DNA from 2 places in the Arthrobacter paludis genome. Region 2 is predicted to be linked to the other one. Evidence: riboswitches for the same ligand, from Rfam matches in the RefSeq annotation. Region 2 holds a riboswitch; the other holds the start of a gene.

Region 1 (4,400 bases), on a different contig from region 2:
GCAGGGACTGACGTACCGCGTGCGGGCACTGGGCCGTACGCTGGGGCCATGGCTGCCGACCTGTTCGCCGGACTGCCCGTCAGCGACTACGACCGGGCCCTCGACTGGTACGGGCGCCTGCTCGGGACGGGCCCCAGCTTCCTGCCGAACGAGTCCGAAGCCGTGTGGGAAGTGGCCGAGCACGGCTGGCTGTACATCGAGGTGCGCCCCGACAGGGCCGGCCACGGCCTCGCCACGGTCTTCCTCGACGACCTGGACGCGTTCACCGGCGCCGCCGCCGAGCGCGGGCTCGAGCCCGATACGCGGGAGACGTACGGCAACGGCGTGCGCAAGGCCGTCTACCGGGACCCCGACGGGAACGAGCTCGGCTTCGGCGGGGCGCCCACCGGCGGCGCGGCCGACGCTGGCCCTGCCGGGGCCGAGGCCCCCTAGATCTTCGCGAGGTAGTGCCGCATGGGCGCGTGCCGCACCGCCGTCGGAAGGCGCGGGAAGACGGCGGCGGCGCCCCGGATGGCCGCCCGGTAGGCCGTGTCGCGGCCGCGGGACCAGTGAAGCCCGAAGGCCTCCCGCAGCTGGGGCGGGAGCATGCCCGCCGTGAGCAGCCGGGCCAGCGGCAGGGCTGCGCGCGCCCACACCGGCACGTTGGTCGCGTGCAGGAGGGTGCGCCCGACCTCCGCGGCCGCGGGCGTCACCGCCAGACGGGACGATTCCCGCTCCCAGTAGGCGGCGAAGTCCCTCCGGTCGGCGGGCCACAGGCCCGCCGGCATCTGCAGGGCCGTCCCGAGCACGGCGTACTGCCGGTACAGCGCATCGGCCTCGCCGGGGGCGAGCGGCGGCAGGACGGCGTGTTGGACCAGCATCGCGGAATCGTAGAGCGTGGCGGCGACCCACCGCTGCAGTCTGGGGTCGCGGGCGCTGTAGGCGGGCGCGGCCTCCGACTGCGCGGCGGACGGGCGGGTCGGCGTCGGCCGCGCCCCGCCACGGCCGGAATGGGCGCCATGGTCCGCCCGGCGCGTTCCGCGCACCGGGGCGTGCGCCCGGTCGACCCGGGCGCGGACGCGTTGGGCCTGCTCGTCGGTGCCGTTGGTGAGCGCGTAGATGTAGCTGAGGGTGCCGTGGAAGCGCCGCATGGGGTCCTCGGCGAACCGGCTGTGCTCGGCGACGCCGCGGCCGACGGCGGGGTGGGCGATCTGCAGCAGGATCGCGCGGCCGGCGCCCGCGAGAAAGACGGCCTCGGGGGCGAGGCTGCGCAGGGGTTCGGACACGGCCATACTTCGAGGCTACCGCGCGGCCGGGAGCGGCCGGGCCCGCCCGCCGGCGCCGACCGGTGGCGTTCCCGACAGCGCCTTGCCGCCCCCGCAACCGCGTGCGAACCTTAATCCGGGCGCCGCAACAGGCCCCGCGGACGAGGGGACCCGTACCCGCACAGCGACAAGACGGGCCATGGAGGTGTTGGCCATGGCATGGCTCGTCCTGATTCTCTCCGGCGTCCTGGAGGCCGTCTGGGCCTCGGCGCTCGGCGCGACCCAGGGCTTCCGGAAGTGGAAGCCCACCCTGCTCTTCGCCGGGGCGCTCGTCGTCTCGATGGCCGGGCTGGCCTACGCGATGGCCGAGCTCCCGACCGGAACGTCCTACGCCGTCTGGACCGGGACCGGTGCGGGCCTCACGGTCCTCTGGGCGATCGTCTCCGGCCGGGAGCGGGCGACGCTCGTGCGCTCGCTGCTGCTGATCGGCCTGATCGGCTGCGTCGTCGGCCTCAAGGCGGTGGCGTAGCCGTGGCGTGGGCGCTGCTGCTGGTTTCCGCCGTCTTCGAGGCCGTGTGGGCCACCGCCCTGGGCGAGTCCAACGGCCTGACCCGACCCGGTCCGACGGCGGCGTTCGCCGTCTTCCTCGTCCTGAGCATGGCGGGCCTCGGCCTGGCCGCCAAGCGCATCCCGATCAGCGTGGCCTACGCGGTGTGGACCGGCGTGGGCGCCGCCCTCACCGTCGCGTGGGCCATGGCCACCGGGAACGAGCCCGTGTCCGCCCTGAAGGTCGTCTTCCTGGCGGGGATCATCGCCTGCGTCGCGGGGCTGAAGTTCACGAAGACCGAGCCTGGTCCCCGCGCCACCGGGGGCGGCGAGGGGGCCGGGGACGGCGCGGCGTCCGGGGCCGGAGCGCCCTCCCGGCCGGCCGGGGACCGCGAGCCGCGGCAGGCGCGTCGCTGACCTCCCCCGGCTACTCGGCGGCGGCGAGCTGCCCGCAGGCGCCGTCGATCTCCTTGCCCCGCGTGTCGCGCAGCGTCGTCGGGATCCCGGCGTCGTTGAGGCGCGAGACGAAGTCGCGGGTGACGTCCCGCTCGGACGCCGTCCAGATCGATCCCGGCGTGGGGTTCAGCGGGATGGGGTTGACGTGGACCCAGCCGCGGCCCCGTGCGTTGAGCTTGCGGGCGAGCAGGTCGGCGCGCCAGCCGTGGTCGTTCATGTCCTTGATCAGCGCGTACTCAATGGAGACGCGCCGGCCGGTCCGCCGGTAGTACTCGTGCGCGGCGTCGAGGGCCTCGTCGACCTTCCACCGCGAGTTCACGGGGATCAGCTCGTCGCGCAGCTCATCGTCGGGTGCGTGCAGGGACAGCGCGAACGTGAACGGCAGGTCCTCGTCGGCGAGCTTGCGGATCGCCGGGACCAGCCCGACCGTGGAGACCGTGATGCCGCGGGCGCTCATCCCCAGGCCCTCGGGCGCTTCGTCGACCATGCGGTGCACGGCGGCCATGACCCGCTTGTAGTTGGCGAGCGGCTCGCCCATGCCCATGAAGACGATGTTGTTGACGCGCTCGGGCTCGCCGTCCTCGCGCGCGGACGGGCCCAGGCCGCCCTCGGCGATGACCCGGTTGGCCTGCACGATCTGGTCCAGGATCTCGGCGGTGGACATGTTGCGGGTCAGGCCGGCCTGCCCGGTCGCGCAGAACGGGCAGTTCATGCCGCAGCCGCACTGGCTGGAGACGCAGAGCGTGATCCGGCCGGGGTAGCGCATCAGCACGGACTCGACGAGCGACCCGTCGAAGAGCCGCCACAGGAACTTGACGGTGTCCCCGTTGTCGGTCGTGAGCCGCTTGACCTCGGTCAGCAGGGTCGGGAACAGGGCGTCGACGAGCTCCTGCCGGCCCCCCTGGGGAAGGTCCGTCATGGCGGCGGGGTCGGTGGTGTAGCGGCGGAAGTAGTGCTGGGAGAGCTGCTTGGCCCGGAACGCGGGCAGCCCGAGCTCCTTGAGCTTGGCCTGCCGCTCCTCCAGCGTGAGGTCGGCCAGGTGCGTGGGCGGCTGGGTGACGCGGGGCCGCTGCGCGAACTGCAGTTGCGGGCGCCCGTCCGGGCCCATGGCCTGCTTCCACCCCTCGGGGGTCGGTCGCACCTGGGCGCGGCCCTCGCGGCGGGCGCGCGCGTCGAGGCCGTCGCGGGCGGCGGTTCCCGGGCGCCCGACGGCGGCCGCCTCGCCGGCGGCGCCGGCCGCGGGACGGTCCCCCGGACGCGTGCCCTCCGCCCCGGGGACGCCGCGCAGCGGTCCCGCGGAGGGGGCGTCGGGGCGTCGGGCGTGGTGCCTGGAGGTCCCGGTTCGGTGGTGGCCGTCGGCCGGGTGGAGCTCCTCGGCCGCGTGGGTGGCCGGCGCGCCCGGTCCTGCGGGCTCGTGGTCCTGGGGGCGGGGCTGGGTGGAAGTCATCCGTTCCATTGTCCCAAGAAACCCGGCGGGCGGGAACGCCGGGGCGCGCCCGGGAACGACGACGGCGAGGGAGGCTGTCGTCCACGTGCCCGCCGGGCTGTACGCGGGGTTGTGGATTCCACTTAGGCTTTCTCCGTGGATTCATGGATTTCGCCAAACGGCGTCGCGACGAGCGGCGCACCGATGACCCTCGACGAGCTCATCGGCGCACTCGGCGAGGAGTCCGTCGAGGTCCTGGCCGCCCCTCCGGGCGCCTACCCCGTCGTCACGGGAACGGAGTTCGCCGACACCGCGTCGGAACCGCCGGAAACGCCCGGGCTGCTGCTGCACGTCACGTCCGCCGATGCCCTCGGCACGGCGCCGAACGGGGGCTTCGACCAGCTGCTGCGCCGGGCGGCGGCGGCCCGCTGCAGCGCCGTCGCCGTGAAGTCCTCCCCGGACACGACCGCGGCTCTGGCTGGCCTGGCGGCCGCAGCGGGCGTCCCGCTCCTGCGCTTCGCCCCGCACATTCCGTGGCGCTACGTGGACGCCCTGGTGGCCCGGGCCCTGGGCGAGCACGACTCCCTCGGACGCCCCCAGTCGGGGCCCGCCCGCTCGCTCCACGACCTGGCCAACTCGCTCGCCGAGGTCTTCGGCGGCGCCGTCGCGGTCGAGGATCTCGGGCGCAGCGTCCTGGCCTACTCGTCGGTCCCCGGACAGGCCATCGA
Region 2 (4,400 bases):
CGCCGGGTTTCTTGGGACAATGGAACGGATGACTTCCACCCAGCCCCGCCCCCAGGACCACGAGCCCGCAGGACCGGGCGCGCCGGCCACCCACGCGGCCGAGGAGCTCCACCCGGCCGACGGCCACCACCGAACCGGGACCTCCAGGCACCACGCCCGACGCCCCGACGCCCCCTCCGCGGGACCGCTGCGCGGCGTCCCCGGGGCGGAGGGCACGCGTCCGGGGGACCGTCCCGCGGCCGGCGCCGCCGGCGAGGCGGCCGCCGTCGGGCGCCCGGGAACCGCCGCCCGCGACGGCCTCGACGCGCGCGCCCGCCGCGAGGGCCGCGCCCAGGTGCGACCGACCCCCGAGGGGTGGAAGCAGGCCATGGGCCCGGACGGGCGCCCGCAACTGCAGTTCGCGCAGCGGCCCCGCGTCACCCAGCCGCCCACGCACCTGGCCGACCTCACGCTGGAGGAGCGGCAGGCCAAGCTCAAGGAGCTCGGGCTGCCCGCGTTCCGGGCCAAGCAGCTCTCCCAGCACTACTTCCGCCGCTACACCACCGACCCCGCCGCCATGACGGACCTTCCCCAGGGGGGCCGGCAGGAGCTCGTCGACGCCCTGTTCCCGACCCTGCTGACCGAGGTCAAGCGGCTCACGACCGACAACGGGGACACCGTCAAGTTCCTGTGGCGGCTCTTCGACGGGTCGCTCGTCGAGTCCGTGCTGATGCGCTACCCCGGCCGGATCACGCTCTGCGTCTCCAGCCAGTGCGGCTGCGGCATGAACTGCCCGTTCTGCGCGACCGGGCAGGCCGGCCTGACCCGCAACATGTCCACCGCCGAGATCCTGGACCAGATCGTGCAGGCCAACCGGGTCATCGCCGAGGGCGGCCTGGGCCCGTCCGCGCGCGAGGACGGCGAGCCCGAGCGCGTCAACAACATCGTCTTCATGGGCATGGGCGAGCCGCTCGCCAACTACAAGCGGGTCATGGCCGCCGTGCACCGCATGGTCGACGAAGCGCCCGAGGGCCTGGGGATGAGCGCCCGCGGCATCACGGTCTCCACGGTCGGGCTGGTCCCGGCGATCCGCAAGCTCGCCGACGAGGACCTGCCGTTCACGTTCGCGCTGTCCCTGCACGCACCCGACGATGAGCTGCGCGACGAGCTGATCCCCGTGAACTCGCGGTGGAAGGTCGACGAGGCCCTCGACGCCGCGCACGAGTACTACCGGCGGACCGGCCGGCGCGTCTCCATTGAGTACGCGCTGATCAAGGACATGAACGACCACGGCTGGCGCGCCGACCTGCTCGCCCGCAAGCTCAACGCACGGGGCCGCGGCTGGGTCCACGTCAACCCCATCCCGCTGAACCCCACGCCGGGATCGATCTGGACGGCGTCCGAGCGGGACGTCACCCGCGACTTCGTCTCGCGCCTCAACGACGCCGGGATCCCGACGACGCTGCGCGACACGCGGGGCAAGGAGATCGACGGCGCCTGCGGGCAGCTCGCCGCCGCCGAGTAGCCGGGGGAGGTCAGCGACGCGCCTGCCGCGGCTCGCGGTCCCCGGCCGGCCGGGAGGGCGCTCCGGCCCCGGACGCCGCGCCGTCCCCGGCCCCCTCGCCGCCCCCGGTGGCGCGGGGACCAGGCTCGGTCTTCGTGAACTTCAGCCCCGCGACGCAGGCGATGATCCCCGCCAGGAAGACGACCTTCAGGGCGGACACGGGCTCGTTCCCGGTGGCCATGGCCCACGCGACGGTGAGGGCGGCGCCCACGCCGGTCCACACCGCGTAGGCCACGCTGATCGGGATGCGCTTGGCGGCCAGGCCGAGGCCCGCCATGCTCAGGACGAGGAAGACGGCGAACGCCGCCGTCGGACCGGGTCGGGTCAGGCCGTTGGACTCGCCCAGGGCGGTGGCCCACACGGCCTCGAAGACGGCGGAAACCAGCAGCAGCGCCCACGCCACGGCTACGCCACCGCCTTGAGGCCGACGACGCAGCCGATCAGGCCGATCAGCAGCAGCGAGCGCACGAGCGTCGCCCGCTCCCGGCCGGAGACGATCGCCCAGAGGACCGTGAGGCCCGCACCGGTCCCGGTCCAGACGGCGTAGGACGTTCCGGTCGGGAGCTCGGCCATCGCGTAGGCCAGCCCGGCCATCGAGACGACGAGCGCCCCGGCGAAGAGCAGGGTGGGCTTCCACTTCCGGAAGCCCTGGGTCGCGCCGAGCGCCGAGGCCCAGACGGCCTCCAGGACGCCGGAGAGAATCAGGACGAGCCATGCCATGGCCAACACCTCCATGGCCCGTCTTGTCGCTGTGCGGGTACGGGTCCCCTCGTCCGCGGGGCCTGTTGCGGCGCCCGGATTAAGGTTCGCACGCGGTTGCGGGGGCGGCAAGGCGCTGTCGGGAACGCCACCGGTCGGCGCCGGCGGGCGGGCCCGGCCGCTCCCGGCCGCGCGGTAGCCTCGAAGTATGGCCGTGTCCGAACCCCTGCGCAGCCTCGCCCCCGAGGCCGTCTTTCTCGCGGGCGCCGGCCGCGCGATCCTGCTGCAGATCGCCCACCCCGCCGTCGGCCGCGGCGTCGCCGAGCACAGCCGGTTCGCCGAGGACCCCATGCGGCGCTTCCACGGCACCCTCAGCTACATCTACGCGCTCACCAACGGCACCGACGAGCAGGCCCAACGCGTCCGCGCCCGGGTCGACCGGGCGCACGCCCCGGTGCGCGGAACGCGCCGGGCGGACCATGGCGCCCATTCCGGCCGTGGCGGGGCGCGGCCGACGCCGACCCGCCCGTCCGCCGCGCAGTCGGAGGCCGCGCCCGCCTACAGCGCCCGCGACCCCAGACTGCAGCGGTGGGTCGCCGCCACGCTCTACGATTCCGCGATGCTGGTCCAACACGCCGTCCTGCCGCCGCTCGCCCCCGGCGAGGCCGATGCGCTGTACCGGCAGTACGCCGTGCTCGGGACGGCCCTGCAGATGCCGGCGGGCCTGTGGCCCGCCGACCGGAGGGACTTCGCCGCCTACTGGGAGCGGGAATCGTCCCGTCTGGCGGTGACGCCCGCGGCCGCGGAGGTCGGGCGCACCCTCCTGCACGCGACCAACGTGCCGGTGTGGGCGCGCGCAGCCCTGCCGCTGGCCCGGCTGCTCACGGCGGGCATGCTCCCGCCCCAGCTGCGGGAGGCCTTCGGGCTTCACTGGTCCCGCGGCCGCGACACGGCCTACCGGGCGGCCATCCGGGGCGCCGCCGCCGTCTTCCCGCGCCTTCCGACGGCGGTGCGGCACGCGCCCATGCGGCACTACCTCGCGAAGATCTAGGGGGCCTCGGCCCCGGCAGGGCCAGCGTCGGCCGCGCCGCCGGTGGGCGCCCCGCCGAAGCCGAGCTCGTTCCCGTCGGGGTCCCGGTAGACGGCCTTGCGCACGCCGTTGCCGTACGTCTCCCGCGTATCGGGCTCGAGCCCGCGCTCGGCGGCGGCGCCGGTGAACGCGTCCAGGTCGTCGAGGAAGACCGTGGCGAGGCCGTGGCCGGCCCTGTCGGGGCGCACCTCGATGTACAGCCAGCCGTGCTCGGCCACTTCCCACACGGCTTCGGACTCGTTCGGCAGGAAGCTGGGGCCCGTCCCGAGCAGGCGCCCGTACCAGTCGAGGGCCCGGTCGTAGTCGCTGACGGGCAGTCCGGCGAACAGGTCGGCAGCCATGGCCCCAGCGTACGGCCCAGTGCCCGCACGCGGTACGTCAGTCCCTGCACGCGGTACGGCTCAGTGCCCGCACGCGGTACGGCTCAGTGCCCGCACGCGGTACGGCTCAGAGCCCGAACGCGTCCGCGTAGCGCACCGTCCCGACCGGAAGCGGGACGCCGCCGCGCAGCCCGAGAGCCATGAAGGCCTCGTCGGGGACGTCCATCGGGGCAGCGATGCCGAACCGCGAGGCCGGGGCGAAGCCGAAGCGCGGGTAGTAGGCGGGGTGGCCGAGGACGACCACCGCGTGCTCGCCCCGCTCCCGGGCCGCGTCCAGCGCGGCGCGGATGGCGGCCGACCCAGCGCCCAACCCCTGCCGGGCCGGGACGACGGCGCACGGCGCCAGGGCGAGGGCCGGGGCGGCACCGACATGGCAGCGGGTCAACAGGCAGTGGCCGACGACGGCGCCGTCGTCCTCGACCACGATCGACAGCCCGGGCACCCACGCGCCGCGGTCCGCGCGGAGGGCGTCGACGAGGTCGGCCTCCGCCCGGGTCGGGAATGCGGCGGCGTTGACCCGGTGGACGGCGTCGACATCGGCGGCGGACTCGGACCGCACGGTCCACTCCGGCATGGCGTTCCTTCCGGTCGGGCGGGGTCCCATCGTCGCACGGGGCTGCGGAGGCGGGGGCCGGTAGGGCGCCCGCTCCCGGGGCTTAGGCTGGTGCGGAACCCGTGGCGCCACGAC

The links. A riboswitch is a leader RNA that binds a small molecule or an ion and turns the genes downstream of it on or off. The one in region 2 is predicted to bind guanidine.
Region 1: linked by a shared signal. The riboswitch ahead of AC1Q5D_RS11070 (DMT family transporter) and the one ahead of AC1Q5D_RS11485 (DMT family transporter) in region 2 are both predicted to bind guanidine.

The regions. Positions count from the first base shown of each region.
Region 1 is NZ_JBXAEW010000011.1:113,144-117,543, forward strand. Features, by position in the region: gene AC1Q5D_RS11060 (VOC family protein) at 49-432, shown strand; gene AC1Q5D_RS11065 (oxygenase MpaB family protein) at 429-1,271, opposite strand; guanidine-III (ykkC-III) riboswitch at 1,380-1,446, shown strand; gene AC1Q5D_RS11070 (DMT family transporter) at 1,459-1,773, shown strand; gene AC1Q5D_RS11075 (DMT family transporter) at 1,776-2,207, shown strand; gene rlmN (dual-specificity RNA methyltransferase RlmN) at 2,218-3,693, opposite strand; gene AC1Q5D_RS11085 (PucR family transcriptional regulator) at 3,829-4,400, shown strand, end outside.
Region 2 is NZ_JBXAEW010000012.1:43,291-47,690, forward strand. Features, by position in the region: gene rlmN (dual-specificity RNA methyltransferase RlmN) at 29-1,504, shown strand; gene AC1Q5D_RS11480 (DMT family transporter) at 1,515-1,946, opposite strand; gene AC1Q5D_RS11485 (DMT family transporter) at 1,949-2,263, opposite strand; guanidine-III (ykkC-III) riboswitch at 2,276-2,342, opposite strand; gene AC1Q5D_RS11490 (oxygenase MpaB family protein) at 2,451-3,293, shown strand; gene AC1Q5D_RS11495 (VOC family protein) at 3,290-3,673, opposite strand; gene AC1Q5D_RS11500 (GNAT family N-acetyltransferase) at 3,780-4,286, opposite strand.